Regions from separate parts of the Mesorhizobium kamtschaticum genome, predicted to be linked through region 1. Evidence: riboswitches for the same ligand, from Rfam matches in the RefSeq annotation. Region 1 holds a riboswitch; the other holds the start of a gene.
The links. A riboswitch is a leader RNA that binds a small molecule or an ion and turns the genes downstream of it on or off. The one in region 1 is predicted to bind S-adenosylmethionine.
Positions count from the first base shown of each region.

Region 2: it holds a riboswitch for S-adenosylmethionine, as region 1 does, so the genes downstream of both, metX (homoserine O-acetyltransferase MetX) here and AC0V7N_RS35325 (O-succinylhomoserine sulfhydrylase) in region 1, are expected to answer to the same signal.

Region 1 is NZ_CM149691.1:7,182,513-7,197,953, reverse strand. It holds gene AC0V7N_RS35360 (magnesium and cobalt transport protein CorA) at 1-726, shown strand, start outside; gene AC0V7N_RS35355 (GcrA family cell cycle regulator) at 839-1,360, opposite strand; gene AC0V7N_RS35350 (aspartate aminotransferase family protein) at 1,717-2,916, shown strand; gene argF (ornithine carbamoyltransferase) at 2,933-3,844, shown strand; gene AC0V7N_RS35340 (Hsp33 family molecular chaperone) at 3,991-5,022, shown strand; gene apaG (Co2+/Mg2+ efflux facilitator ApaG/CorD) at 5,305-5,697, opposite strand; gene AC0V7N_RS35330 (ceramide glucosyltransferase) at 5,919-7,070, shown strand; gene AC0V7N_RS35325 (O-succinylhomoserine sulfhydrylase) at 7,103-8,293, opposite strand; SAM riboswitch at 8,349-8,426, opposite strand; gene AC0V7N_RS35320 (2'-deoxycytidine 5'-triphosphate deaminase) at 8,505-9,599, shown strand; gene AC0V7N_RS35315 (hypothetical protein) at 9,666-9,869, shown strand; gene araD1 (AraD1 family protein) at 10,104-11,096, opposite strand; gene mmsB (multiple monosaccharide ABC transporter permease) at 11,384-12,670, opposite strand; gene mmsA (multiple monosaccharide ABC transporter ATP-binding protein) at 12,667-14,199, opposite strand; partial or broken gene chvE (multiple monosaccharide ABC transporter substrate-binding protein) at 14,297-15,366, opposite strand.
Region 2 is NZ_CM149691.1:1,976,384-1,991,824, forward strand. It holds gene AC0V7N_RS09745 (ABC transporter ATP-binding protein/permease) at 1-908, shown strand, start outside; gene AC0V7N_RS09750 (DUF1194 domain-containing protein) at 996-1,799, shown strand; gene AC0V7N_RS09755 (glycosyltransferase family 2 protein) at 1,828-2,742, opposite strand; gene AC0V7N_RS09760 (DUF1330 domain-containing protein) at 3,120-3,440, shown strand; gene metW (methionine biosynthesis protein MetW) at 3,453-4,067, opposite strand; gene metX (homoserine O-acetyltransferase MetX) at 4,064-5,233, opposite strand; SAM riboswitch at 5,340-5,417, opposite strand; gene hisC (histidinol-phosphate transaminase) at 5,578-6,687, shown strand; gene AC0V7N_RS09780 (prephenate/arogenate dehydrogenase family protein) at 6,694-7,629, shown strand; gene AC0V7N_RS09785 (sugar kinase) at 7,634-8,557, opposite strand; gene AC0V7N_RS09790 (DUF2125 domain-containing protein) at 8,565-9,563, opposite strand; gene AC0V7N_RS09795 (gamma-glutamylcyclotransferase) at 9,699-10,220, shown strand; gene AC0V7N_RS09800 (aldo/keto reductase) at 10,343-11,290, shown strand; gene AC0V7N_RS09805 (LysE family transporter) at 11,455-12,006, shown strand; gene AC0V7N_RS09810 (lysophospholipid acyltransferase family protein) at 12,026-12,814, opposite strand; gene AC0V7N_RS09815 (LysR family transcriptional regulator) at 12,936-13,838, opposite strand; gene AC0V7N_RS09820 (nuclear transport factor 2 family protein) at 13,957-14,427, shown strand; gene AC0V7N_RS09825 (pyridoxamine 5'-phosphate oxidase family protein) at 14,454-15,086, shown strand; gene AC0V7N_RS09830 (YdcF family protein) at 15,095-15,441, opposite strand, start outside.

The sequences.
Region 1 (15,441 bases):
GTCGCTCGCACCGCGCAGCTGATCGAAGGACGGGTGACTTTCGGCGAGACGCATCTGTTCGTCGGCTCGGGCTACATCGTCAGCGTCAGGCACGGCCCGTCGACCTCCTACGCCGCCGTGCGTCAGCATTGGGAAAGCTGCCCGCATTCGCTGGCCAAGGGCGAGGATTTCGTCCTCTACGCCATTCTCGACTTCATCGTCGACAATTACATGCCCGTGCTCGAACAGATCGAGGACGAGGTCGAGGCGATCGAGGACAAGGTCCTTTTGAAGCCGATGACCGGCCCCGACATCGAACGGCTCTATATGCTGCGCCGCGATCTCCTGCGCCTGCGCAATGCAGCGCTTCCGCTGGTGGAGGTCTGCCGCCGGTTGACCAGCGCCGACCTGCCGCAGATCCACACCGCCATGCATCCGCTGTTTCGTGATGTGACCGACCACATCCGCACCGTCCAGGAAAAGATCGACAGTTTGCGCGAAGTGCTGGCATTTGCCTTCGAGGCGAGCCTACTGGTCGGTCAGAGCCAGGAAACGGCGATCTCGAAGAAACTCGCCTCCTGGGCCGCCATTCTGGCCGTGCCGACGGCATTCGCCGGCATCTACGGCATGAACTTCACCGACATGCCCGAACTGAAGATGGAGTATGGCTACCCGATTGTGCTGACCACGATCGCGCTGATCTGCTCGTTTCTCTACTGGCGGTTCCGCAAGAATGGGTGGCTGTGAGGGTAGGGCAGTAGGGCAGTAGGGCAGTAGGGCAGTAGGGCAGTAGGTTAAGACAAGGCGCTCATCAGCCGTCTAAAACATATTGCCCTACTGCCTTACTGCCCTATTCCCCTCAGCGATTGCGCCTCCGCTCCGCTGCCGGCTGGAAGGCTACGCGGGCGTGGTATTTGCAATACGGACCGGTTTCGGCGGCCTCGTTGCCGCAGAAATTGAAGTCCTCCGACAGCGGATCGCCGTTCGGCCATTTGCAGGTGCGCTCGGTCAATTCGACTAGCTGCAGATGCCGTGAGATCGGTACCACCACATTTTCGACCGGACGGATATAATGATGGCGCGCGACTGGCTCGGCATCAAACTGGGTCTGCAGGGCCGTTGCACCGATCGAAGTCGTGACGTGGCGTGCCGTGCTTGCGGCGCGCGCCACCGATTTCTGAACGGTCGATCCCTGAGCCGTCTTCTTCTGGCGTGCCGGCGTCGCCGTTGCGCGGCCGCGGCCCGACAGCTTCAGCCGATGCACCTTGCCGATGACGGCATTGCGGCTCACCCCTCCAAGCTGGGCAGCAATCTGGCTTGCGCTCAGACCCTCCGACCACAGTTTCCTGAGAAGTTCAACCCGCTCGTCAGTCCAGTTCATGAGACCGCGCTCCTGCTAAGCGTGCGCAATCGGAATCCCTTCCCGACCCAGCAACCTTGCTGGGGCAGACACCACATATATCTGGTGATTAGGTCCGCCGCACGAAATCTAGTTATTTCTCGACTACAATTACCTTATGCGCTGACTCGGTGACAGAGTTCCAAGTGCAACACGAATCGGTTTTTTCGGTTTTCCCCAACTTGCCCGGTCGCTCATGAGCCGGCGTCGAGTTAGGGGGCTTATTGCGCGCCACTACGTGACGTTTTCGTTGACTTCATGGCCGAAAAACACGATAAGCCGCACAAGGCCGCCGCTTTGGCGGCTTTTTTGATTTTCCGGTACCGGAGACGCATATAATGAGCGGTTCGGCGCTTTACGAGACCTTTGCTCGCGCACCCCTGGCCTTCGACCACGGGGAAGGCACCTGGCTGGTTACCGACAAGGGCGAGCGATATCTCGATTTCGCCGGCGGTATCGCGGTCAATTCGCTCGGCCACAGCCATCCGCATCTGGTCGCGGCTCTCACCGAGCAGGCGGCAAAACTCTGGCACGTCTCCAATCTCTACGAGATTCCGGGGCAGAGCCGGCTTGGCGAGCGTCTGGCCGATGCCACCTTCGCCGACAAGGTGTTCTTCACCAATTCCGGCGCCGAAGCGCTGGAATGCGCGATCAAGACGGCGCGGCGCTACCACTTCGTCAAAGGCCATCCCGAGCGCTTCCGCGTCATCACCTTCGAAGGTGCCTTCCACGGCCGCACGCTGGCGACCATCGCGGCCGGTGGCCAATACAAATACCTCGAAGGCTTCGGCCCCAAGGTCGAAGGCTTCGACCAGGTCGGCTTCGACGACATCGATGCCGCCGAGAAGGCGATCACGCCGGAAACCGCCGCGATCCTGATCGAGCCGGTGCAGGGCGAGGGCGGCATCCGCCCGGTGCCGACACAGTCCCTGAAGCGGCTGCGCCAGCTCTGCGACCAGCACGGCCTGCTGTTGATCTTCGACGAGGTCCAGTGCGGCATCGGCCGCACCGGCAAGTTGTTTGCGCATGAGTGGACGGGTGTCACACCCGACATCATGGCGATCGCCAAGGGCATTGGCGGCGGCTTCCCGATGGGCGCCTGCCTGGCCACCGACGAGGCCGTGGTCGGCATGACGTCGGGCGTGCACGGCACCACCTTCGGCGGCAACCCGCTGGCGATGGCGGTCGGCAACGCCGTGCTCGATGTGGTGCTGGAAGACGGCTTCCTCGAAGACGTCCAGCGCAAGGCATTGCTGATGAAGCAAGGCCTGGCGGCGGTCGCCGACGAGTTTCCCGATGTCATCGAAGGCATCAGGGGCACCGGCCTGATGCTTGGCCTCAAATGCGCCATGCCCAACACCAAGGTGAACATGGCGCTGCGCGACCAGCATTTGCTGACGGTTCCGGCCGGCGACAACGTCATTCGACTGTTGCCGCCGCTCACCGTCACCGACGCCGAGATCCACGAAGCGCTCAACCGCATCCGCGCTGGTGCCAAAGGCCTGGCGGATGCCATCGCCGCGGCCGCCGCGAAGTAATTCCGGAATATTGCTGATGTCAGTTCGCCATTTTACCGATCTCTCCACCGTTTCCGAGGGCGACCTGCGCTTCATGCTGGACGACGCGGTGGTGCGAAAGGCACGCCTCAAGGCCGGCGAGCGCACCAGGCCGCTCGACGGCAAGGTGCTGGCGATGATCTTCGACAAGCCATCGACGCGCACACGCGTCTCCTTCGACGTCGGCATGCGCCAGCTTGGCGGCGAGACCATCATGCTGACCGGCACCGAAATGCAGCTCGGCCGCTCCGAAACCATCGCCGACACCGCCAAGGTGCTGTCGCGCTATGTCGATGCCATCATGATCCGCACCACCTCGCATGAGCGACTGCTGGAACTGACCGAGAATGCCACCGTTCCGGTGATCAACGGGCTGACGGACGACACCCATCCCTGCCAGCTGATGGCCGACATCATGACCTTCGAGGAGCATCGCGGTCCGGTGGCCGGCAAGACCATCGCCTGGACCGGCGACGGCAACAATGTGCTGCATTCGCTGCTCGAAGCCTCGGCGCGGTTCCGCTTCAACCTCAACGTCGCCGTGCCCGAAGGCAGCGAGCCGGCGCAGAAGCATATCGACTGGTCCAAGGCGCATGGCGGCAAGCTGCATTTCACCCGCTCGCCCGAGGAAGCCGTCGACCAGGCCGACTGCATCGTCACCGATTGCTGGGTGTCGATGGGCCAGGAGCATCGCGCCCGCGGTCACAACGTGTTTTCGCCTTACCAGGTCAATGCCAAGCTGATGGCGCATGCCAAGCCGGATGCGCTGTTCATGCACTGCCTGCCGGCGCATCGCGGCGAGGAAGTGACGGACGAAGTCATCGACGGCCCGCATTCGGTGGTCTTCGACGAGGCCGAGAACCGGCTCCACGCCCAGAAGGCGGTGCTTGCCTGGTGTCTTGGTGCTTGAGATGTCTTGGGGCTTGAGATGTCTTGGGGCTTGAGATGTCGGGGCGCTTGAAGTGTCTGGGCGCTTGATCTGCGGGCGCGCGATGCCTATCTGCGCCGCATCACGCAAATCAAGCGCGTTTGGACGCATGTGCCTCTCCGGGTCGCATGGCCGCGCCCTGGAGCTTTGTCATGTTGGAAACGCATCAAGTGACTGAACATCACCCCAAACTCGGCGAGTTCGGCTATGCTGGCGACGATCATGTCGTGCCGTTCGAGGTCGGCCCGCTCGACGTGCGCGGCCGCACCGTGCAGCTCGGGCCGATGCTCGACGCCATCCTCAGCCGCCACGACTATCCCGAGCCGGTTGCCCGTCTGCTGGCGGAAGCCTGTGTGCTGACGGTGCTGCTCGGCACCTCGCTCAAATTCGAGGGCAAGTTCATCCTGCAGACCCGCACCGACGGGCCGGTTGACATGCTGGTGGCGGATTTCTCCACGCCCTCGGCGTTGCGCGCCTATGCACGCTTTGACGCCGACCGGCTGGAGGCTTTGGTCTCGGCGGGCGAAACGTCCCAGCAGACGCTGCTCGGTAGCGGCGTGCTGGCGCTGACCATCGACCAGGGCGCCCATACGCAACGCTATCAGGGCATCGTCCAGCTCGACGGCGAAACGCTGGAGGACGCGGCGCGCACCTATTTCCGCCAGTCGGAACAGATCCCGACGGATATCCGGCTCTCGGTTGCCAAGCTGTTGACGCCGGGTCCTGGCGGCGCGCGCGAACAGTGGCGCGCCGGTGGCATCCTGGCGCAGTTCCTGCCGCAGTCACCCGAGCGCATGCGCGTTCCGGACCTGCCCGGCGGCGATGGCGATCCGCGCGAGGAGATCCACGATCCGGCCGACAATTCCTGGCAGGAGCTGCTGGCGCTGCTCGGCACCATCGAGCCGACCGAGCTGATCGATCCGACGATCGGCGCCGAGCGGCTGCTCTATCGCCTGTTTCACGAGCATGGCGTGCGCGTCTTCGGCGGCGTCCCCGTCGCCGACCAGTGCTCATGCTCGCGCGACAAGATCCGCGGTATCCTCGAGGGTTTTTCCGCGCAGGAGATCAAGGACAGCACCGAGGATGGCGGCATCCACGTCGCCTGCGAATTCTGCTCGACGCAGTACGACTTCGATCCGGCGGAATTCGCGGCGCAATGACGAAGCTTCCTCTCCCCGTTCACGGGGAGGTGAGGAGTGGTCCGCACGGCGGATGAAAAGCCAATTGCTTGGCTTTTCAAACGACGAACGCCCGAAGGGTGGATGAGGGGCAGCGCGAACTTTGGCGAATAGCCGTGCGTGGACCACTCAGACGTTGTCGTGCATGGGAGATAATCTTCTGGGCTCGGCGCCGCCCCTCATTGCCCTGCCGGGCATTTCTCCCCGTATAGCGACGGGGAGAAAGACGCTGTCGGGGAGGACTTCGCTAATCGCCAGACTATTTCAATTCACCGTCCGCCTCGTCCCCGGCAGATCCAGCGAAAACGCCGGGATGGCGATATCGAAAGTCTCGCCCCGCTTGTTGCGCATCGTATAGCGCCCGACCATGATGCCTGACGGCGTCGAGAGCGGACAGCCGGACGTGTATTGATAGCTGTCGCCGGGATTGAGTTCGGGCTGGTCGCCGACGACGCCGGGGCCGCGCACTTCCTCGACCCGGCCGGCACCGTCGGTGATGTGCCAATAACGCGACATAAGCTGCACGAATTCGTCCGACTGGTTGTCGATCGTTATCTGATAGCCCCAGACATAGCGGTTCTCGGAAGGATCAGAGCGGTCCTCGAGGTAAAACGGCCTGACCTGCACTTCGATGTTGCGCGTGACGGCGCGGTACATAAGCGGCTCCAAAACAATCCGATACCTTTCGGCGCTCCTGGCGAGCAGGTCAACGTGCGCGTCTTGTCGCGCCTGGTCTTGAAAGGCAGGTGCCGGCAAAGAATGTCATTTAAGTGACACACGACAATGGTGGTGTACACGCACCGGGCGACTCGGCGCTCTGTCGAACTGTTGAAAACGGCCACGATGCGAGCCGTCTCTTCTGGAGTGACCAGATCTCGATGGAACTCACTCTCATAGCCGCCTCGCTTTCGACTGCTCTTATCCTTTCAAACGCTGCAAGCATCCTGCTCGCCGCTTCACAGCTGAAAAGGCGCACCACGATCGCACGGCTGGCCGGCAAATCGCCGCCGGTGTCGATTATCGTACCGTCGCGCGGCGTCGAGCCGTTCACGCAGGAGACGCTGGAACGCGCCTTCTCGCTCGACTGGCCGCGCTACGAGTTGATCTTCTGCGTTGCCCAAGCCGACGACCCCGTGGTCAGGTTGATCCGTGCCGCCATTGGCTGCTTTCCAAAAGTGCCGGCCCGGCTGTTGATCGGCGACGATCGCGTCAGTGCCAATCCCAAGCTCAACAATTGCGTCAAGGGCTGGGAGGCCGCGCGGCACAACTGGGTCGTCCTGGCCGACTCCAACGTGCTGATGCCGAGAGACTACATCCAGCATCTGATGGCGGCGTGGCGGACGGATACCGGCCTTGTCTGCTCGACACCGATCGGTTCGCGGCCGGATGGCTTCTGGGCCGAGGTCGAATGCGCCTTCCTCAACACGCTGCAGGCCCGGTGGCAGTATGCCGGCGAAGCGCTCGGCCTCGGCTTTGCCCAGGGCAAGAGCATGTTGTGGAACAAGCCGATGCTGGATGCCAATGGCGGCATCCGTGCGCTGGCCGCCGAAATCGCCGAGGACGCCGCCGCGACCAAGCTGGTGAACAGCCTCGGCCTGCGCGTCAATCTCGTCGCCGCGCCCTTCGAGCAGCCGCTCGGCCGGCGCAGGCTTGGCGTGATCTGGTCGCGCCAGGCCCGCTGGGCGCGCCTGCGCCGCGTTACCTTCCCGCTGTTCTTCGCGCCCGAAATCCTGACCGGCGCTGTGGTGCCGCTGGTGCTTGCACTGGTTGCGGCGGCAAGTGCCGGCGTCAGCCTGCCGCTGACGGCCATCGCCGTGCTGGCGGCCTTCTACCTTCCGGAATGCGCCCTGGCCTGGTCCAAGGGCTGGCACCTGTCGCCGCGCACGGTCGCGGCGATGATGGCGCGGGACTTGATGATTCCAGCCATGTGGGCCCGCGGCTGGCTCGGTGGCGCTGTCGACTGGCGCGGCAACGCGATGACCATCGGCACCAAGGCCGCCGAACTGGAAGAGACGCCGTCGCGCGCCTAGCTTCAGCGCGGGCGACGCTGCTTCGACTGGTTCTATTTCGCGGCCTTCAGCGCCTGTGCGATATCCTCCAGAAGATCGTCGGTGTCCTCCAGACCGACCGACAGCCTGAGCGTGCCAGGCCCGATGCCGAGTTCGGCGCGGGCCTCGTCGCTCAAATTCTTGTGCGTCGTCGTCGCCGGATGGGTGATCAGGCTCTTGGCATCGCCGAGATTGTTCGAGATAAGCACGATGTCGAGCGCGTTCTGCAAGGCGAAGGCCGCCTGCTTGCCGCCCTTGACGTCGAGGCAGATCAGCGTCGAACCACCCGACATCTGCTTCTTGACGATATCGGCCTGCGGGTGGTCGGCGCGGCCGGGATAGATGACGCGGGCGATCTGCGGCTGCTCGGCGAGGAAGTCGGCGATCTTGCCGGCGCTTTCCGTCTGCTGGCGCACGCGCAGCGGCAGCGTTTCCAGGCCCTTCAGCAATGTCCAGGCGTTGAATGGCGACAGGCTGGGGCCGGTGTGGCGGAAATAGTCGTGCAAATTCTCGTCGATCCACTTCTTGTCGGACAGGATGACGCCGCCGAGACAGCGGCCCTGGCCATCGATGTGCTTGGTCGCCGAATAGACGACGATATGCGCGCCAAGCTGCAAAGGCTTCTGCTGCAGAGGCGTGGCGAAGACATTGTCGACGACAAGCCGCGCGCCGATCGAGTTGGCCAGCGAGGCGACGGCGGCGATGTCGACCACTTCCAGCGTCGGGTTGGTCGGGCTTTCCAGGAAGAACAGCTTGGTGTTGGGCCTCACCGCCTTTTCCCAGTTGGCGATGTCGGTGCCGTCGACCAGCGTCGCCTCGATGCCGTAGCGGGGCGCCAGCGTCTCGACCACCCAGCGGCAGGAGCCGAACAGCGCGCGCGCCGCCACGATATGGTCACCGGCCTTGACGCTGCACAGCATGGCCGCCGTCACCGCGGCCATGCCGGATGCCGTGGCGCGCGCGTCCTCGGCGCCTTCGAGCGCGCACATGCGCTTTTCGAACATGTCGACGGTCGGATTGGCGTAGCGCGAATAGATGAAGCCGGGCTCCTCGCCCTTGAAACGGGCTTCCGCGGCCTGTGCCGTTTCGTAGACGTAGCCCTGGGTCAGGTACATCGCTTCGGAGGTCTCGCCGAATTGGGAACGCAGGGTTCCGCCATGCACGAGGGCTGTCTGAGGCTTCCAGTTGCGCTTCTTGCTGCTCATTGCTTTGTTCCAGACACAAAAAAACCGGCCGCGAAAGTCGCAACCGGTCCATACGGCCTCGCGGCCAACGGTCCTTTAGCGACTTGTTTAACGTGGCTGCAAGCCGACCGGCCAAATCACCACGGGATAACGACCCTTTAGACCCGCGCCGCGCTTGCGTCAATTGCCGGCTTCATTAAGAGGTTTGTACCAGCGACTAAGGAGCGTAGCCTTGCGGCAGACAGGCATTCTTCCCGATCAGGACATTTCGGCGCTGTTCCAGTCCGGTGCGCTGAAGTCGGCGCGCGCGCTCGATACCGACCAGATCCAGCCGGCAAGCCTGGATCTGAGGCTCGGCGACAAGGCCTGGCGGGTGCGGGCCTCCTTCCTGCCCGGCCCCAACCACAAGGTTTCGGAAAAGCTCGATCGGCTGAAGCTGCACGAGATCAATCTTGCCGAAGGCGCGGTGCTGGAAACCGGCTGCGTCTACATCGTGCCGCTGCTCGAAAGCCTGGCATTGCCGGCCGAGATTTCGGCCTCCGCCAATCCGAAGAGCTCGACCGGACGGCTCGACATCTTCACCCGCGTCATGACCGATCGCGGCCACGAGTTCGACAAGATCGCCGCCGGCTACAACGGTCCGCTCTACCTGGAAGTCAGCCCGCGCACCTTCCCGATCGTCGTGCGCACCGGCTCGCGCCTGTCGCAGATACGCTTCCGCACCGGCAACGCGCTGCTGTCAGAGGCGGAGTTGCATGACCTGCACCGCGCCGAGATGCTGGTCGCCACCGAGCCGCCGAATATTTCGGGCGGCGGCATCGCGCTGTCGATCGACCTCAATGGCGACAGTGACGGGCTGGTCGGCTATCGCGGCAAGCATCACACCGGCCTCGTCGATGTCGACAAGCGTGCGGCACAAGAGGTCGTCGATTTCTGGGAACCGATCCACAAGAGCGGCGCCGGCGAGCTGGTGCTCGATCCCGACGAATTCTACATCCTCGTCAGCCAGGAAGCGGTGCATGTGCCGCCGCTCTATGCGGCCGAGATGACGCCCTTCGATCCGCTGGTCGGCGAGTTCCGCGTCCACTATGCCGGGTTTTTCGATCCGGGCTTCGGCCATTCGGCGTCCGGCGGCACCGGCAGCCGAGCGGTGCTCGAAGTGCGCAGCCACGAAGTGCCGTTCATCCTCGACCATGGCCAGATCGTCGGCCGGCTGGTCTACGAGCATATGCTGAAGCGGCCGCAGGCGCTCTACGGCACCGATCTCGGCTCCAATTACCAGGCCCAGGGTCTTAAGCTCTCCAAGCATTTCCGCGCCGCGCGCTGAGGCCGCTATCCGGATGTTCCCGCGATCAGTCGCGAAAGAAGATTCTCTCGCGGCGCCAAGGCAGCCATGGAACTCACCGATAAAGAGGAGTTCGCGTACGGTCAGGCGCTTCCTGCCCCAAAATCCTTTGGTTTGTTTCTCGTCGTCGAGCGACGCGCTTGTGCGGGACTTCACGGGGAACAATTGCTTGTCGAGGCATCCGAGAACATAGGCTTTAGCGGAGTCGATGCCGCAGGCCTTGGCATTCCCGTCGAGTTTGTCGGCGCGTAGCGCGGAAGTCATGCGATCCGCATTGCTCATCAGAAAGTTCACTTGCGTCTTCGAGTAACCGGCGGCCAGAAGCCGGCTCGTCATTGCCGATCGGGCGTCATGATAGGATTTCGGACTGCAGCGCTCCGCGCCGTAGGCCATCAAGGAGGAACAGGCAAAGGCAAGCGCCAAGCCAGTGAACACGATACTAAGCCGTATCCGGTTCATTTCCTTCCCCCGAATTCTAGCCCTTTGTCACAGCGCCTTGACCGCCACCTTTACCGGTTGCTCAATCTCGAGCGGATTGCGCAGCGGCAGGCCGAAATCCCCGGCCTCGATCTCGAACACATCGCCGGCCTCGGTCTTGACGCCGTCGGCAAACGACAGTGTCGCCGTACCGAACATATGCACGTGCACGTCGCCCGGCTGGCGGAACGCCGAATATTTGAAGTGATGATGTTCGAGATTGGCGATGGTGTGCGACATGTTCGCTTCGCCCGACAGGAACGGCTTTTCCCACAGCGTGTTGCCGTCACGCACGATGCGCGACGTGCCGCGGATGTCGGGAGGCAGGTCGCCGATCAGGATCTCCGGTCCGAACGAGGCATTGCGCAGCTTGGAATGGGCGAGGAAGAGATAATTCACGCGCTCGGTCACATGGTCGGAAAATTCGTTCGACAGCGTGAAGCCGACACGGAAGGGGGCGCCGTCATCGCCGATGACATAGATGCCGGCGACCTCGGGTTCCTCGCCGGCGTCCTTGGCGAAGGCCGGTGACAGGAGTGCGGCACCCGGCGCCACGGCCATCGTGCCGTTGCCCTTGTAGAACCATTCCGGCTGTACGCCGACCTGGCCTTTGGCGGGTTTGCCGCCTTCCAGGCCCATGCGGAACATCTTCATGGAATCGGTGAGTTGCTCCTCGCCATCGGCGCTGAGCTTCTTGTGCATGGAATCGCGCGTCGCCGCCGAGCCGAGATGCGTCAGCCCGGTGCCTGTGAGATGCAGATGCGCCGGATCGGGATGGTTGATCGGCGACAACAGCCGCCCCTTCTTGTAGGCGGCGTCGAGATCGACCGTCTCGCCAAGTCCCTTGCGCTCGATCAGCGCGATGAGGCCGACGCCGGTGCGGGCAGCCTCCATCGCCAGCGAGTAGACGCTGCGGGCGCCATTGATGATCCGGGTCTTGCCGCCGCTGCGGGCAACGACACGGATGGTCTCTGCGTCGTCGAGAATCTGCGAGATCAGCATGATCAATCCTCTCTCATGTGTCTTGGCCTGGTTGCCTCTTGGCAAACCCCAACCTGCGCGGCTCGGACCTCGCCGCGCCACGGGTGAAATTCTTCGTCCGGATTGCGCTCGCGGGCTTGATCCCCGGGGGGACTTCTTGATGCCGACTATTTGCCGGCAGCATCGCGATCTAGACCCGTATGCCTTCCTCGTTGCCTCGCCGGAGCGGTTCGACCCGCTCCAAGTATTTTGTTTCTACGCAATTCTTGTGGGAAAACCGCGATGCACTTTTCCTGGAATTGCTCCTGTCAGGCCTTGTTCTTGTTGTAGACGTCGAAGATGACGGCGCCGAGCAGAACCAGGCCTTTGACCACCTGCTGCCAGTCGACATTGACGCCCATGATCGACATGCCGTTGTTCATCACGCCCATGATGAAGCCGCCGACCACCGCGCCGATGACCTGGCCGACGCCGCCCATCGCCGAGGCGCCGCCGATGAAGACGGCAGCGATGACATCGAGCTCCGAGCCCAGGCCCGCCGCCGGCACGGCCTGGCCGAGACGAGCCGCGATGATCAGGCCGCCGAGCGCCGACAGCACGCCCATGTTGACGAACACCATCAACGTCAGCCGCTCGGTGTTGATGCCCGACAGCTGTGCCGCCTTGGGATTGCCGCCCATCGCGTAGATGCGGCGGCCGATGGTCATGCGCTTGGTGACGAAGACGAACAGTGAGATCAGCACGCCCATAACGAGCAGCACCACCGGCAGGCCCCGGTAGCTGGCGAACTCATAGACCAGGAACAGCGCCAGCGCGCTGGCGACCAGCGTCTTGACGATGAACAGCGGGAAGGGCTCGGCCTCATAGCCGTGGCGTTCGCGCTTGCGTCGCGTCCTCACTCCGAAATAGGCATAGGCCACCACGGCGATCAGGCCGAGCACGATCGTGGTCATGTGCAGCGTCAGGCCGCTGCCCATGATGGTCTTGCCGGCCGCATTCACCGTCGGCGGGATCAGTGTCAGCGGGCCGATCACGTCAGGGATGAAGCCGGAGCTGAGCATTTTGAAGTCGTCGGGAAGCGGACCGACCGAGGAGCCGCCGCCCAGCAGCGCCTGACAGATGCCGCGGAAGATCAGCATGCCGGCCAGCGTGACGATGAAGCTCGGTATTCGGTGATAGGCGATCCAATAGCCTTGTGCCGCGCCGATCAGGCCACCCACGACCAGGCAGACGATCGAAACCACCAGCGGATTGCTGAGCGGTCCGAGCTGCCAGATGACCATCATGTTCGCCGCCAGCGCGCCGATGAAACCGGCGACCGATCCGACGCTGAGATCGATATAGCCGGAAACGATGACCAGCAGCATGCCCAGCGCCATCACGATGATGAAGGAGTTCTGCTGCACCAGATTGCTGAGGTTCACCGGCTTGAACAGCGTTCCCGACGTGGTGAACTGGAAGAACAGCATGATGACGATCAGCGCGATGATCAGACCGTATTCGCGCAGGTTCGTTGTCAGCGCCGAGACGGCGATGCGTGGACGCTGCTCTTCGGCGACATTGCCCTGCGGGGCGGGGGCGCTCTCGGTGCTCATGCTGCTTTTCCTTCTCCCCGAACGATGGCGCGCATTATTTTTTCCTGGCTTGCGTCCGCCGCCGGCATTTCGCCGACGATGCGGCCTTCGTTCATGACGTAGATGCGGTCGGTGATGCCGAGCAATTCCGGCATTTCCGACGAGATGACCACGATCGCCTTACCCTCCGAGGCAAGACGCGCGATGATCGTGTAGATTTCGTACTTGGCGCCGACATCGATGCCGCGCGTCGGCTCGTCGAGGATCAGCACGTCCGGGTCGGCGAACAGCCACTTCGACAGCACCACCTTCTGCTGGTTGCCGCCGGAAAGATTGCCGGTCAACTGATAGACGCTGGAAGCGCGGATATTGGTCCTCTTGCGATAGTCGTTGGCAACGGCAAGCTCGCGCATGTCGTCGATGACACTGTGGCGCGAGACGCCGCCGAGATTGGCGAGCGTGATGTTGTGCTTGATATGGTCGATGAGGTTGAGGCCGTAGGTCTTGCGATCCTCGGTCACGTAGGCGATGCCGTGTTGGACCGCCTTGCTCACCGAGGAGACATCGACGGGCTTGCCCTTGAGCAGCACCTCGCCGGTGATGCGGCGGCCGTAGGAGCGGCCAAACAGGCTCATGGCGAATTCGGTGCGTCCGGCGCCCATCAGCCCGGCAATGCCGACCACCTCGCCCTTGCGCACATTGATGTCGATGCCTTTGATCACCTGCCGCTCGGCGTGGATCGGGTGATGGACCGACCAGTTCTTCACCTCGAACACGACCTCGCCGATGTGAGGCTCGCGCGGCGGATAGCGGTCGTCCAGTGAGCGGCCGACCATCGAGGTGATGATGCGGTCTTCCGAGATGTCCTTCTTGGCCAGCGTCTCGATGGTGCGCCCGTCACGAATGACGGTGACCTTGTCGGCGACCCGGTTGATCTCGTTGAGCTTGTGCGAGATCAGGATCGAGGTCATGCCTTGGCGCTTGAATTCGAGCAGCAGGTCGAGCAGCGCCTGGCTGTCCTTTTCGCTGAGCGACGCCGTCGGCTCGTCGAGGATCAGCAGCTTGACTTCCTTGCTGAGCGCCTTGGCGATCTCGACCAGCTGCTGCTTGCCGACGCCGATATTGGTGATCAGCGTCTTGGGGTCTTCCTTGAGGCCCACCTTTTTCAACAGCGCGCTGGTGCGCTGCTCGTTGGCGTCCCAGTCGATGACGCCGTATTTGGCGTGCTCGTTGCCGAGGAAGATATTTTCGGCGATCGACAGCATCGGCACCAGCGCAAGTTCCTGGTGGATGATGACAATGCCCTTGTGTTCGCTGTCCTGGATGCCTTTGAACTGGCACTCCTGGCCCTGAAAAATGATCTGGCCGTCATAGGTGCCGGAGGGATAGACGCCCGACAGCACCTTCATCAGCGTCGATTTGCCGGCGCCGTTCTCGCCGACCACGGCGTGGATCTCGCCTTCCTCGACGCTGAGGTTGACGTTCGACAGCGCCTTCACGCCGGGGAACGTCTTGGTGATGTCGCGCATCTCCAAAATCGTCGTCATCAGGGCAAGCTCCTCCGAGGCCGGCAGAAACAATACCGGGGTCGCTCGTGAACGGAAAGGGGCCCTGCATTGCGCAGGACCCCTGTCTTTGTAACCGAGATTACTTCAGGTCTTCGGCCTTGATGTAGCCGGAGTCGACGACCAGCTTCTGGTAGTTCGACTTGTCGACCTCGTGCGGCGTCAGCAGGATCGAGGGAACGACCTTGACGTCGTTGTTGTAGGTCTTGGTGTCGAGGCCGTCGGGCTTGCCGCCCGACAGCACCTTGTCAACCAGACCGACGGTAGCCTTGGCCAGGTCGCGGGTGTCCTTGAACACGGTCGAGTACTGCTCGCCCGTGATGATCAGCTTGACCGAGGCGGTCTCGGCGTCCTGGCCGGTCACGATCGGCCAGGGCTGAGCGGCCGTGCCGTAGCCAACGGCGCGCAGCGAGGCGGTGATACCACGCGACAGGCCGTCATAGGGCGACAGAACGCCGTCGACGCGGCTGCCGTCCGAGTAGTTGGCGGAGAGCAGGTTGTCCATGCGGGCCTGGGCGGTTGCCGCCAGCCAGCGCAGCGTGCCGACCTTGTCCATGCCCATCTGGCCGGACTTGATCTTGATCGAGCCGTCGTCGATCAGCGGCTGCAGGACGGAGATCGCACCATTGTAGAAGAAGAAGGCGTTGTTGTCGTCGGGCGAGCCGCCGAACAGTTCGACGTTCCACGGCTTGGTGTTCGGGAAGCGCTCCTTGAGGCCCTTGACCAGCGAATTCGCCTGGATCACGCCGACGCCGAAATTGTCGAAGGTGGTGTAGTAGTCGACATTGGCGGTCTTCTTGATCAGGCGGTCATAGGCGACGACGACGACGCCGGCGTCAGCGGCCTTCTGCAGCGCATCCGAGAGCGTGGTGCCGTCGATCGAGGCGATGATCAGCGCCTTCGGCCCTTGGTGATTTCGTTTTCCAGCTGGCTGAGCTGGTTGGGGATGTCGTCCTGCGCATACTGCAGGTCAACGGTGTAGCCGAGAGCCTCGAGCTGGGACTTGACGGCATCGCCGTCGTTGATCCAGCGCTGCGAAGTCTTGGTCGGCATCAGCACGCCGACAAGACCCTTGTCGGCTGCGTGCGCCGAATAGGTCATGGCAGCGATGCCAAGCGCCGCGACTGCGGCCAGTGTCTTGATGATTTTCACATAACTCTCCCTGGTTGATGGACGCGGCACCCCGGGGGTCGCGGGCCGCGCAATCGTGCAGAAGCGCCAAGGCAC
Region 2 (15,441 bases), 2.0 Mb from region 1:
CGTCGCCGGTTTATTTTTCCGGCGACATCAGCTTCGGCGGGCTGATGATGGCCGTCGGCGCCTTCAACCAGGTGCACTCTTCCTTGCGCTGGTTCGTCAACAACATCGGCAGCATCGCCGACTGGCGCGCCACGCTGATGCGCGTCGCCGACTTCCGCATCGCGCTCGATGAAACCGATGTGCTGCACGATACCGAAAAGCGCATCACCTTCGATCAAAACGCCAATGGCAGCTTGACCTTCGAGAAGCTCCAGGTGGCCTCGCCGGAGGGCTGCACGAAACTCTCCGACCAGCATGTCGAAATCCGCCCCGGCGAGCGGGTGATGATCACCGGCGAGCCTGGCGCCGGCAAGACGCTGTTCTTCCGCGCAATTGCCGGGCTTTGGCCCTGGGGCAGCGGAAAGATCGGCCTGCCGGCGGGCGAAACCCTCATCTTCGTGCCGCGCGTGCCGTATTTGCCGGCCGGCACGTTGCGCGAGGTGCTCAATCACGCGAACGGACATGCGCCCGCGAGTGATGCCGACATTGCGGCGGTGCTGGCCGAGGTTGGTCTTGAACGGCTGTCGTCGTCGCTCGACCGCGTCGGGCGCTGGGACCATGAATTGGGCGATGACGAACAACGCCTGCTGGGCGTGGCCAGGCTCGCCTTGCGGCAACCGAAATGGGTGATCATCGACGAAGCGATGGATGCGTTCGACGGACCCGCGCTGCGCCGCGTGCTGGCGATGCTGGAAAAGCATCTGAAGGGAGCCACGATCATCAATATCGGGCGCGGCCAGCACAACAATCAGTTCTTTCCGCGCGGTTTGACGATCGTGAAGGATTCCGGCGCGCCGGCGCTGAAACCAGCCCGCGTCAGAGCTGGCGCCATCGATCCGCCGCCGGCTGCCGCCCGCCGCAAGAAATAGGCTGTTTTCCCGCACTGTCGCAGCAAGCTTTATTTCGCCGCGATCGCGAAGGAAGATTTCCCGGAGAAACCAAATTCGGCGGTGGCGATGCTTGATGCTCTGCGCCTGCTTGCCTGTCTAGCCTGTGTCCAGCCAACTCCCGTTGCGTCGCCATCGGATGCGCTGACTGTCGACGTCGAGTTGGTGCTGGCGGTCGATATCTCCCTGTCGATGGACGAGAAGGAATTCGCCCTGCAGCGCGCCGGCTATGTCGAGGCATTGCGGCATCCCGACTTCATCCAGGCCGTTCGCTCCGGCAATACGGGCCGCATCGCGCTCGCCTATTTCGAATGGGCAGGCACGGTGCGCGACGACGCGGTCATCAACTGGCAGATCATCGACAGCACTGAGAGCGCCAACCGCTTTGCCGACAAGGTGGCGGCGCGCCCGTTCCGGAGTTTTCGCGGCACGTCGATTTCCACAGCACTTGCCTTCGGCGCCGGGCTATTCGACAGGACGGATTTCGCCGGCGAACGCAGCGTCATCGACATATCGGGCGATGGCCCCAACAATATCGGGCCGCCGGTCACCGCGACGCGTGATGCTGCAACCGCCAAAGGCATCGTCATCAACGGTCTGCCGATCCTGATCAACCCATCGACTACCTTCAGCCATCTCGACCAGTATTATGCGCAGTGCGTGACCGGCGGCCCCGGCTCTTTCGTGCTGCCGATTTATGCGGCCGCCGAATTTTCCACCGCCATCCGGCGCAAGCTGATCCTCGAAGTGAGCGGCATTCAGGACAAGGCTGGGGTCATTCCCGTCGACGCGGACCCGCCGATCGACTGCCTGCAAGGTGAACGGGACAGGCGATTATTATCGGATCCCTATTTTCCGGAACTAGACCGATGAACCGCCGTCTGTCACGCCGGCGCGACTGCTAGTCGCGAACTTCATTGTAGAGGTCGCGACGCGAGCGTCGTCCACAGACATAGCCATTGACCAGTTCCGGCAAGGAATAGCCGAGCGCCGCCGACGAGCGGTTGGTCATGTATCCGGCAAATGCCTGAGGTATCCGGCCCTTGAGAAGATCGGCGATGATCTGCCGCGCGATCATGAAAGGCGGGATGTGCGGATAGCGGCGGGCGATATGCGGGTGTTTGGCCATCAGGCTCGCATAGGCTTCGACATAGCCGCCCCGGCGGCCCGAAATCGAGTTCTGCGAATTGTGCTTCGTCCAATCGATGTCCCCGGACAATTGCGCGCCAAAGCGGGCGGCGAGGCGCAGCAGCAGCTCCCGGTCCTGCATCCGGATGATGTCGCTGTCATAGCCGCCTATGGCCAGCAAGGCCTCGCGACGAGCCGTTATCGCCGAACCGGCGACGAAAGCTGTCTGCACAACCACCGCTCGCTCCAGCATTGACGGGCTCAGAAAGGCGGTGCGGTTGATGCAATTGGTGGTTCGATTTCCTTTCAGGGAAACGTATGAGGAGAGCAGCACCTGAAGTGCTGGATTGTCATCGAACCAGGCCAAGGTCCGTTCGAGCCGATGTGGCAGGTAGACGTCGTCGGAATCAAGGAATGTCACGACAGGCGCGTTCGCTCGCTCGATGCCGGCATTCCTGGCGGCGTTGGCGCCGCGCCATTTCGCGCCGATATAGACCAGCCGTGGGTCGTGAATGCGGGCCAGCGCCGCTTCCGTGCCATCCGTGGAGCCATCGTCGACGACGATATGCTCAAGCCTCGGCATGCTCTGGGAGAGGACGCTTTCGACGGCGCGCAATACCGTTTCGCGCCGGTTGTGGGTCGGCGTGATGACCGTGATAAGGGGCGAGCGCTGCGTCCTCCCGGTCATATCGCGTCAACCGTCTCCGGCGCAAAAATGCGCTTCCGGCCAGGTCCTTCGATCTTCAGGGCGATCGAATCGATCGGACTTCCCCTTCCACGACGCATCATTGGATTCGTCGGTGACGCTACAAAAAACAGCTTCCCCTGTCACCCATCCTGCTGGCATTCGGCCCGCGCGAAAGGACGAATTCCCGTCCTAGCGTTCCAATTGCAACAGCGTCGCCAGGCAAGAGCAATTGCGACTGGCCGTAGGAGGGATCGGCTCATCGCGACTGAGCCGCGCCCATTCCATTACCTCCGACATAATCGCTTCGCGATGGCCGCTCCGGCAGATTGCCCTCGCGAGGCCGGCAAATCGGCCTCGATCGACAAGGGAGTTACGTCATGACCGCTTACGCCGTTGCCCATATGCGCCAAGTCACAATGGGCCCGCAGATCGTCGAGTACCTGCACAAGATCGATGCCACGCTGGAACCTTTCGGCGGCCGTTTCCTGGTTCATGGCGGCGACGTGGAGGTGATCGAGAACGATTGGCCGGGCAACCTCATCATCATCGAATTTCCCGACCGGCATCAGGTGCACAGCTGGTACAATTCGCCAGCCTACCGGGCGATCCTTTCACTGCGCACCGACAATTCGGACTCCGACGTAATCATCGTTGACGGCGTCGAGCATCCGCACAAGGCTACGGATGTGCTTGGCTAGACGTGCCGTGCCCTATCGCTTCAGCAAGAACACCGCCTGCTGGCCGAAGAAATTCCAGAACCACCAGGGCATCGACAGGCCGATCTTCTGGCCAGCGGCGTCGAGCGCGGTCGCTTTTTCCACCGTCGCACCGAGTTCCTCGCACAGATTGACGAAGTCGCGGATGGTGCAGAAATGGATGTTGGGCGTGTCGTACCAGGAATAGGGCAGGTCCTGGGTCACCGGCATACGGCCTTTGACGAACAGCGACAGGCGCACCCGCCAATGGCCGAAATTGGGGAAGGACACGATCGCCCGGTCGCCGATCCTGAGCAGTTCGTCGAGCACCAGCTTCGGGTTGCGGGTCGCCTGCAAGGTCTGCGACAGGACGACGAAGTCAAAACCCTTGTCGGGATAGAATTCGAGATCCTTGTCGGCATCGCCCTGGATGACGGAGAGACCGCGCGCCACGCATTCGTTGACGCCGCGCTGCGACAGCTCAAGCCCGCGGCCGTCGACCTGCTTGGTGTCCTGCAGCAACTCAAGCAACGAGCCGTCGCCCGAACCGACGTCGAGCACGCGGGACTGCGGCGGGATGAGGTTGGCGACGACCTCGAGGTCGACGCGCTGGCTGCCGTTGACACTCATGATGCGAGCCCCCTGGCACGCGCCGCCGAGCCGATGAAGCCGTTGATGGCGGCAAACAGTTCCGGCTCGTCGAGCAGGAAGGCGTCGTGGCCGCGATCGGTCTCGATCTCGACGAAGGACACGGATGCGCCGGCGGCGTTGAGTGCGTGCACGATGGAGCGGCTCTCCTCGGTCGGAAACAACCAATCCGATGTGAACGACACCAGGCAGAACCGGGTCTTGGTGCCGGCAAAGGCGTCCGCCAGCCGGCCGCCATGGTCGGCGGCGAGATCGAAATAGTCCATCGACCGCGTCATGTAGAGATAGGAATTGGCATCGAAGCGGTCGACGAAGGTCATGCCCTGGTGGCGCAAATAGCTTTCGATCTGGAAGTCGGCATCGAAGCCGAAAGTCAGGTGGTCGCGGTCCTGCAAATTGCGGCCGAATTTTCGGTGCAGTGCGGCTTCCGAAAGGTAGGTGATGTGGGCGGCCATGCGCGCCACAGCCAGACCCTTTTCCGGGCGCTTGCCGTGCTCGAAATATTTCCCGCCATGCCAGTCGGGATCGGCCATCACAGCTTGCCGACCGACCTCGTGGAAGGCGATGTTCTGTGAGGAGTGGCGGGCGCCGGTGGCAATCGGCAGCGCTGAGAAGACGCGCTCGGGATAGCACGACGCCCACTCCAGCACCTGCATGCCGCCCATCGAGCCGCCGAGCACGCAGAACAGTTTCTCGATGCCGAAATGGTCGATCAGCATCTGCTGCGCGCGCACCATGTCGCGGATGGTGATGATGGGCAGGTCGAGCCCGTAGGGTTTGCCGGTGGCCGGATTGGTCGAGGCTGGGCCGGTGGAGCCGAGGCAGCCGCCGATGACGTTGGAGCAGATGACGAAGAAGCGGTTGGTGTCGATGATCTTGCCGGGGCCGATCAGCACTTCCCACCAGCCCGGCTTGCCGGTCACCGGATTGGTGTTGGCGACATGCTGGTCGCCGGTCAGCGCATGGCAGACAAGGATGGCGTTGGAGCGGGCATCGTTCAGCGTGCCATAGGTCTGATAGGCGATCTGGAACGGCGACAAAAGCGTGCCAGCGTCGAGCTTGAGCGGCTTGTCGGACCCGAAGCGCAACACCGGGCTCGACGGCTGGTCGGCCTCGTTGTTGGTCTTTCCTGCGCGCAGAGCGGCCATTCTCGTCTCACTTGCTGCATCATATCAGACGAAAAATCGCCGACGATGCGTCCGTCCGGCCGGCCGCGGACAATAAAAAACCGGCATTGCCATTCGCAAAGCCGGTTACGTCACGCAAACGGCCCTTTAGCGAATTGTTTAACGTGGCTGCAAGCCGACCGGCCAAATCACCACGGAACTGTCGCTGCCCTTCTAGAACTCGCTCGCTCTGCCGTCAATGCCAGCTGTCTGGGCCGGCATCTGGGCCGGCTGCTGGCACCACTGCCGCCTCTCGACATTGCGGGCCATGGCTTGTATTTCCGCTGCGGCCCCGGATGGAGGCATTTTCGACGGATTTTGCAAAAATGAACCAGACACCGGATCAGGCACGTCCAACCCCGCGCGCGGGCATCATGGACATCGATGCCTATGTGCCCGGCAAGAGCGCCGCACCCGCCGGCGTCGCCAAAGTCTACAAGCTGTCGTCGAACGAGAATCCGCTCGGGCCGTCACCGAAGGCGATCGAGGCCGCGCGTGAGGTTGCCGCCAAACTCGACATCTATCCCGACGGCACCGCCAAACGGCTGCGCGAGGCGATCGCCGAGGTGCACGGCCTCAACGCGCAGAACATCATCTGTTCCAACGGTTCCGACGAGATTCTGGGCCTGCTGGCACAAACCTATCTCGCGCCCGGTGACGAAGCGATTTTCACCGAACATGCCTTCATGGTCTACAAGATATACATCCAGTCGGCCGGTGCTGCGCCGATCGCGGTCAAGGAGACCGACGAGCGCGCCGATATCGATGCGATCCTGGCCGCCGTCACGCCGCGTACGAAAATCGTGTTCCTGGCCAATCCCAACAATCCGACCGGCACCTATGTGCCGTTCCAGGAGGTGCGTCGCCTGCATGCCGGCCTGCCCCGCAATGTGCTTTTGGTGCTCGACGCGGCCTATGCCGAATATGTCCGCCGCAACGATTATGAAGCCGGCATCGAGCTGGTCGGCAGCGCCGAGAACGTGGTGATGACGCGCACCTTCTCCAAGATCGGCCTGGGTGGGGCGCGGATCGGCTGGATGTATGCGCCCATGCACATCGTCGACGCCATCAACCGCGTGCGCGGTCCCTTCAATGTCAATGCGACGGCGATCGAGGCCGGCATCGCGGCGATCCGCGACCGCGCCCATGTCGAGCGCAGCGTGGCGCACAACGAGACCTGGCTCACCTGGCTGAGCCAGGAGATGACCGGGCTCGGGCTGCGAGTGACGCCCAGCGTCGGCAATTTCCTGCTCATCCATTTTCCCGACGACCAGAAGCATTCAGCGGCGGCGGCCGACGATTATCTGACGGCGCGCGGCTATATATTGCGGCGCGTTTCAGGCTACGGCTTCCCCAACGCGCTGCGCATGACCGTCGGCACCGAAGAGGCCAATCGCGGCGTTGTCGCCGCGCTCACGACATTCCTGAAAAGCTAGAGCGCCATGACCTCACCGATGTTTGAAAAGATCGCACTGGTCGGCATCGGCCTGATCGGCTCGTCGCTGGCCCGCGTCATCCGCCGCGAGGGCCTGGCCGGTCACGTCGCCATCTCGACCCGCAGCGCCGCGACGCTGGCGCGGGCGGAAGAACTCGGGCTGGGCGACAGCTACACGACCGATGCGAAGGAAGCGGTTCGCGATGCCGATCTGGTCATCGTCTCGGTGCCTGTCGGCTCGTCCGGCGCGGTGGCGCAGGAGATTGCGCCAGCGCTGAAGAAGGGCGCGATCCTCACCGATGTCGGCTCGACCAAGGCGTCGGTCATCGCGCAGATGCAGCCGCATGTGCCTGACGGCGTGCACTTCATTCCCGGCCATCCGCTGGCGGGCACGGAAAAATCGGGACCGGATGCCGGCTTCGCCGACCTGTTCGACAATCGCTGGTGCATCTTCACGCCGCTGCCGGACACCGATCCGGAAGCGCTGGAGAGGCTGTCGGAATTCTGGCGCCGCTGCGGCGCCAACATCGACACGATGGACCCGCAGCATCACGACATGACGCTCGCCATCGTCTCGCATCTGCCGCATATCATCGCCTACAACATCGTCGGCACCGCCGATGATCTGGAATCGGTGACCAAGACGGAAGTGATCAAATATTCCGCTTCCGGCTTTCGCGACTTCACGCGTCTGGCGGCCTCCGACCCGACCATGTGGCGGGATGTGTGCCTGCACAACAAGGACGCCATCCTTGAAATGCTGGCGCGGTTCTCGGAAGATCTGGCGTTCCTGCAGCGCGCGATCCGTTGGGGTGACGGCGACAAGCTGTTCGACCTGTTCACCCGCACCCGCGCCGTGCGTCGCTCGATCATCGAGGCCGGCCAGGACATCGACGCGCCCGATTTTGGCCGTCAGGCCGTAGAACACCCCGCGAAAACTTAACCTGTCAGCTGGGCCAGGTCGCCGCGACCATTGCCAGCGTCTCGGCGCGGTCCGGTGCGCCCAGCCTGCCGCCGAAGCGCTGGCATTTGAGCGCGGCGGCGGCACTGGCGAAGCGCAAGGCCTGCTCGACCGGCATGGCTTCGGCCAGCCCGACGGCAAAGGCGCCGTGAAAGACATCACCCGCCGCCAGCGTGTCGACCGCCTTGATTTTTGGCGCCGGGACATGACGAGATGATTGCGCGGTGCGATCGAACCACCAGGTGCCTGCCGCGCCGCCGGTGACCGCGACGAAGGCGTCGGTGCGGGAGGCGAGGTCGGTGCAAGCACTCTCCAGGTCCAGCGCCTGTCCGCATATGATGCGGACCGCCGGCTCGGAGGCGACGATGTGCGAGGCCAGCGGCAGCAACCGCTCCAGCACCGCCAGCGGCGCGGTGTCGGCATCGAGGATCGCCGGCCGGCCGGCGGCGTGCGCCGCCTTGAGGGCAAGGGCCGCGGCTCCTGGCCAGCGCACGTCGACCAGCACGGCATCGAACGCCGTGATATCCGCGAAAGGCAAAGCCTCGGGACTGGTCTGGGCTAGGCTGTCATAGAAAGGCACGATGATGCGCTCGCCATGCGCGTCGACCAGGATCGAGGCCAGTGCCGAACGGGCGCCGCTGACGCGGCGGACATAGGTGCAATCGACGCCTTCGGCCTCGACACCGGCAATCAGCTGATCGCCGATGGGATCGTCGCCGGCGCTCGCCCACAGCGATACGTCGGCGCCCAGGCGATGCGCGGCACAGGCAGCGCTGGTGGCCATGCCCGACGCGATCTGGACACCGTCGGAGGCAATGAATTTTCCCTGATGCGTGGGAAGCGTCTCGACATGCAGGATCGTGTCCAGCGTCAGCGCGCCGACACTCAGGAGCCTCACGGGTTTTGCCATGGCCGCGCTATTGCACCGGCTTGATCTTGCCCAGCGGAATGAAGCCGAGCGAGGCTTTGCCCTTGACCACTTTCAGCGGCATCGACGGTTCGCTGCCGAGCATGGCGAGGGCGGCAAAGCCCTGTTGGATCGCATTCTTCTGCTCGGGTATGGCGCCGGCAAGGATAGATGCCACGGCCTTCGGATCCATGATCCGGATCATCAGATCGGCGTCGATCAGGCCTTCGGTGTCGACCGATAGCGGCCCGGAAACGGTAACCCGCGCCGTGCCCGAGGACACATCGAGGTTGCGAATCTCTATCCTTTGGCCACGCAGGCTCTTCACCTGCGTGCCGATCAGCGCGACACCATTCTTCAGCGTGGCGTCGCCGCTGGCATCGAGCGCCGGCAGCACGCGCCCGCCGATCGCATCCGGGTCGATCTCGAGATCACCAAAGCTGCCGGCATAGTCGAGATCGCCGCCATTCGGCTGCAACTGGCCAGCGGCCTTGCCAGCGCTGAACAGTTCAACCGGATCGGTGTCGTCAGCCGGATCGGTCTGGCCGGACAGGCCCTCGGCCTGCAGGGATATACGCTGCGGCAGCGGGTACCACAATTTGACGTTGGCCTGCAGATTGTCCCAGTCGATCCACAGCGGCATCATGCCCGGGACGGAGGTTCTGAGCGGTCCGCGCAGATTGGCAACCGGGGACAGGGGTTGGATGATCTGGGCGGCGGCATTGAAGGAGCCTGCCGACGCGGCGATGTTCTTGGCATCGTCCTCGTAGGCGAGGTTGTCGCAGGAGACGGTAAAGCTCAAGGGATAGCCGCTGACCTGGAGATTGGCGCAGCCGGCCTCGACGCCGCTCTTGTTGAGCGTGGCAACCGCCTTGTCGGCTTCAGCCCTGACCCTGTTGGCCAGATAGAACCAACCACCGCTGTAGATGGCAAACAGCACAACGATGAACGCCACGAGCCAGAACAGGCCGCGGCGGGACTTTGGTTGGCGTTCGTCACTTGACGTCATGCTTTGGCTCTCATTAACGCATGGGTGTTGGTGGACGGAGCTTCGATTCCGACAACAATAGGTAGACAGACACGGACGGAAAAAACACCGATTCAGATGCGGTGTCGGCAATCTTTTACAATCAGGCGCGGCGATATGGGCGATTTTTGGGTGTTTGGCTACGGTTCGCTGATCTGGCGGCCGGGTTTCGCGCATGTCGAGACACGCCGCGCCCGGCTGCATGGCTACCGCCGCTCGCTCTGTGTCTATTCCTTCGTGCATCGCGGCACGCGCCAGCGGCCCGGATTGGTGCTCGGCCTCGACCATGGCGGTTCCTGCGTCGGCCTGGCTTTCCGTGTGCCAGGCGAATTGCGCGACGAGGTCATTACTTATCTGCGCGAACGCGAGCTCGTCACATCAGTCTATCTCGAGCGCACGCTCAAGGTTCGCCTCGACGGCGGCGGCATGGTCGAAGCCGTAGCCTACATTGTCGACCGCAAGCATGAGCAATATGCCGGCGCGCTGGACGCTGCGCATGCGGCGGCGGTAGTGCGCGGTGCGGTCGGCCAATCCGGCAACAATGAGGATTATGTGCTCAGCACGCTGAAGCATTTGGAAGCGCTTGGCATCCGCGACCATTGGCTGGAGGAAGTGGCCCGGGGGATAGCGCCTTTGTGAAGGCTGGCTCTGCGGAAAAGGCAGCCAGGCCTTTGACCTTGGTGCGGCGAGACCTAGGTTAGGCTCCGAACCCCAGCCAGCGGGCGGCATCCGCCCGGTCCCAGTCCTCACGGAGATCCGTCTTGCAGAAACGCCGTCTCGGTCGCACCGACCTTTCCATCGCGCCGCTGGTTCTGGGCGGCAACGTCTTCGGCTGGACCGCCGACGAGAAGACCTCTTTCGACCTGCTCGACCGCTTCGTCGGCGCCGGCCTGAACGCCGTCGATACGGCGGACGCCTATTCGCGCTGGGTCCCCGGCCACAAGGGCGGCGAATCCGAAACCATCATCGGCAACTGGATGAAGAACCGTGGCAACCGTGACAAGGTCGTGGTGATCACCAAGGTCGGCTCGGATATGGGGCAGGGCCACAAGGACCTGTCCGCCGCCTATATCGAAAAGGCCGTCGACGCGTCGCTGAAGCGGCTGCAGATCGACGCCATCGACCTCTATCTGTCGCATTGGCCGGATCCGACCACGCCCTATGAGGAAACCCTCGGCGCCTATGAAAAGCTGCTCGCCAAGGGCAAGGTTCGTCATGTCGGCTGCTCGAACCTCGATGCCGGCCAGTTGCGCGCGGCACTCGATGTCGCGAGCCTGCGCAGCCTGCCGCGCTACGAGGTGCTGCAGCCGGAATACAATCTCTACGACCGTTCCTCCTTCGATGGGCCGTTGCACGATCTGTGTGTGGCCGAGGATATCGGCGTCATCACCTATTTCAGCCTGGCCAAGGGTTTCCTAAGCGGCAAATACCGTAGCGAGGCCGATCTTGGCCAAAGCCCGCGTGGCGGCGGGGTGAAGGACTATCTCAACGCGCGCGGCATGCGCATCCTTGCGGCACTTGACGCGGTGTCGGCGAGGCATTCGGCCAAACAGGCGGAAGTCGCGCTTGCCTGGGTTATCGCGCGGCCAGGCGTCACCGCACCGATCGCCAGCGCCACCAAGCCGGACCAGATGGACAGTCTGATCAAGGCTGCGTCACTGAAATTGACCGCCGACGACATGGCCGAACTCGATAAGGCGAGCGGCTGAAGGTTCGGCCATCGCGATACGCACGAACGTCCAAGACCACCCTCCTGTCTTGCCATAGCGTCCTGCGCTCGAGGCAAGACAGAGGGTGGAATGACTGAACCTCTTTTTCGCAGCCGGAGCTTTGGCGGCCGCTGCTCGCCCTGGTGCTTGCCGCCACGGTGGTCATGGGCAGTCCAGGTCCGGCAACGATAAGTGTCACCGCCGTTGCTGCCGCCTTCGGCCTGCGCGATTCGCTGCGCTATACCTTGGGGATCGTTCTCGGCACGATCGCCGTGCTGCTGGTGGTGGCGACCGGGATCATGGCGATGCTCGGGTCGATGCCTAGGCTGGCGCCGTTACTGGTTGTCGGGTCTGCCGCCTACATCCTCTATCTCGCCTTCAAGATCGCCACGGCGCCGCCGCTGGCGGCACGCACGGCCGAGGCTACGCGCCCGACCTGGCTGGCCGGTTTTCTGCTGGCTGTCGCCAACCCCAAAGCCTATGTGGCGATCGCCGCCGTTTTCGCCGGCGCTTCGTCGAACCAGAGCGGTGCTGAACCTGGCCTGTGGCTGAAGCTGACGGTGCTCGCCGCGATGATCGTTGTCATCCACGCCGTGTGGCTTCTTGCCGGAGCGGCGTTCGCGCGCTTCCTGCGCAGGCCTGTCGCCTCGCGCATCATCAATCTGGCCTTTGCCGCGACATTGGTGCTGACCACAGTGCTGGCTGTCTACGGCTGATTGCCGGGCCGGAGGGTCTTCAGATCTTCGCACCGAGTTCCCGCAGCCGCTTCACCGCGGTCGGCGGGAAGGCCGGCGGGTTGGGTGCGCGGGACGCCTCGACGAGCATCTGGTCGCAGGCCGCTTCCGTCTCGCCGATCAGCCGCGCCATGAACTCGTCCTTGCCGAGGCCCGGTGGAATCGGCGGCAGGAAACGCGCCTTGATGGTGCCGGGATAGCGCAGGAATTTGCGGCGCGGCCAATAGAGGCCGGCGACATGTGCAACCGGCACCACCGGAACGCCGAGCTGCGCGTAGATTTCGACGATGCCGTATTTGTAGGCCGGCTCGTCGCCCGGCGCCCGGCGCGTGCCTTCGGGATAGATGATCAGCTGGCGTGGATTGCGCGCCATCTCTTCCTTGGTCGCCGAGACCACCGCCTTCAAGGCCTTGGAACGGCTGCCGCGATCGACCGGTATCATGCGCATCTTCATGATGTACCAGCCGAAGAACGGGATCCAGGTCAGCTCGCGCTTGAGGATGTAGAGCGGGTCCTGAAGGAACGGGAAGAAGGCGATCGCGTCCCAGAACGACTGGTGCTTGGGCGCCAGGATGAAGGAGCCCTCGGGGAGATTCTCCTGCCCGGTGATGTCGTTCTTGGTGCCGGCGATCTTGTCATAGAGCCACATGCAGCTGCGCGACCAGAATTTCGGCACGAACCAGGCGCGGTGGCGGGGCGACAGGAAATAATAGGGAGTCCAGAGGATCATCTGGACGATCAGATTGACGTAGAAGACGAAGTTGAACGCCAGCGATCTGACATAGAGCATGGGGGAGGTCCGGTGAGGAAGTGTGCGTTGGTTACACCAAGCGCGGGAAAAAGGAAATGGTGCAAGCGTGTTCCGACCAATGCCGAGGCACGGTTCGCGCCAGGTGCGGAGCCCAGGCACGCTACCCCAATCGCGCCAGCCGCTCCTTCAGACGCGGTGCCGCAAAATCGAGGAAGGCACGCAGCTTGACCGGCAGCAGGCCATGGCCAGCATGCACCAGGCTTACCGGCCACGGTTGCGGCTCGAATTCTTGCAGCAGGATGCGCAGCATGCCCGACCGCACCGCGGCATCGACCTGATAGGAAAGCACTTTCGTTAGCCCGACACCGGCAATCGCTGCATCGATCGCCGCCTCGGCGGTGTTGACCTGAAGCCGCGAGCGGACCTGAATCGTGACTTCCGTCTTGCCCTTGGTGAAGCCCCATGGAGCGGCGGAGGACAGCCCCTCGAAAGTGATGCAATTGTGGGTGCTCAGGTCTTCCGGGGTCGCGGGTATGCCGTGTTCGGCCAGATAGGCCGGGCTGGCGCAGACCACACGGCGGATCGAACCGACGCCGATGGCGACAAGGCTGGAATCGGGCAACTGGCCGATGCGCAGCGCGAGGTCGAAATGGTCTTCGACCAGCTGGGTAATGCGGTCCGCGAGCGTCAGGCGGATGTCCACGTCGGGATAGGCCGAGAGAAAGCCGGTGACGACCGGCAGCACATGAAGGCGGCCGAACACCACCGGCGCGGTGATGGCCAGTTCACCGGTCGGAGCGCTGTATTCGCCCGCCGCCGCGCGTTCGGCCTCGCCAATCTCATCGAGGATGCGGCGGCAGGCCGCAAGATAGGCCTCGCCGGCATCGGTCGGCGTCAGCCGGCGCGTCGAACGGTTCAGCAGCCTTGTGTTGAGATGGCGTTCGAGATCGGAAACCTTGCGGCTGACGGTCGCCAGCGGAATGCCGAAACGGCGGGCCGCGGCGGAAAGGCTGCCGGCCTCCACCGCGGCGACAAAGAGCGACATGGCTTCGAGACGATCCATCACTTCTTCCAGAAAATGGAAGGACTGATTGCAAATATGTCATCTGCATTTCAGGAATGGAAGGCTTTATATATCGAACACGGCCTTGTCTGCAGCATGGCCAATCAAAGGAGTTCCTATGTCCGAAAGCCGCCCGCCGCTTCCGCCCTTCACCGCCGAGACAGCAGCGCAGAAGGCGCGCATGGCCGAGGATGCCTGGAATTCGCGTGATCCGGCACGGGTCGCGCTCGCCTATACGACGGACAGCCGCTGGCGCAACCGCGCCGAATTCCTGCAAGGCCGCGATGCCATCCAGGCTTTCCTGGCGCGCAAATGGAGCCGTGAGCTCGACTACCGGCTGATCAAGGAAGTCTGGGCCTTCCACGGCAATCGCATCGCCGTGCGCTTCGCCTATGAATGGCGCGACGATAGCGGCTCCTGGTTCCGCAGCTACGGCAATGAGAACTGGGAGTTCGACGAGAACGGGCTGATGCGCCTGCGTATCGCCAGCATCAACGACCTGCCGATCAGGGAGGCCGACCGCAAGTACCATTGGTCGCTTGGGCGCCGCCCGGATGACCACCCAACATTGTCGGAGCTCGGGCTTTAAAACCCGCTCTGGCCTAGGAGGTTTCGATGAACGCGCATGCTTTCACCAGCGACGTCGCCTTCACGCCAACCGTCAAGGCGATCCAGGCACGCAAGGGTTCGCGCCAGTCTTACGCCCGCGTCGAGGAACGGGGCGGCTGGCAAGCCGTCATCACGCCGGACCTTGCCGCGTTCATCGAGATGCAGACCAGCGTCTTCCTGTCGACGGCCAATGGCGACGGCCAGCCCTACATCCAGCATCGCGGCGGCCCGGCTGGCTTTCTCAAGGTGCTCGACGAAAAGACGATCGGCTTTGCGGATTTCTCCGGCAACAGGCAGTTCATCACGCAAGGCAATCTGGCCGACAATCCACGCGCCTTCCTGTTCCTGATCGACTACATGCTGCGCCAGCGCATCAAGATCTGGGGCACGGCGCGCGTCGTCGAAAACGATGCCGAACTGATGGCGAAGCTGATGCCTCAGGATTACAAGGCGCGGCCCGAACAGGTCATCTTGTTCACGGTCTCGGCCTGGGATTCCAACTGCCCGCAACATATCCCGCAGCGCTTCGAGGCTGCTGATGTGGCGGCAGCACTTGGTGAACGGGACAAGCGCATCCAGCACCTCGAGCAGGAGGTCGCGCGTCTCAAGGGAGTTTCAGGCGCTGCCGCCAAGGACTGATGCCTGGATCAGCCGCCGGCCGCGGTCTCGGCCAGCGCAACGCCGTCCGGGGTCGGCTTCATCGGCACGATGCCGCGCGCCAGCGCCAGCAGATATTTGGTGTATTCGGTGAACAGCACACGCAACGCCCGTGGCTTGGTCAGCCAGCCGCCATTGTCGAGATTGGAATTGACCACCGGATAGGGCTCCAGCTTGGCGCCGTGCAGCAGCCGGCCCATTTCCAGCAGGCTGCGCGGCATGTGGTAGTTGTTGGTGACGAGGATCACCGTGCCATAGGCATGGCTTTCGATCCATTTGGCGCTTTCCTCGGCATTGCCGATCGTGTCGAGCGCGGCGCGGTCGATGTCGACGCAGC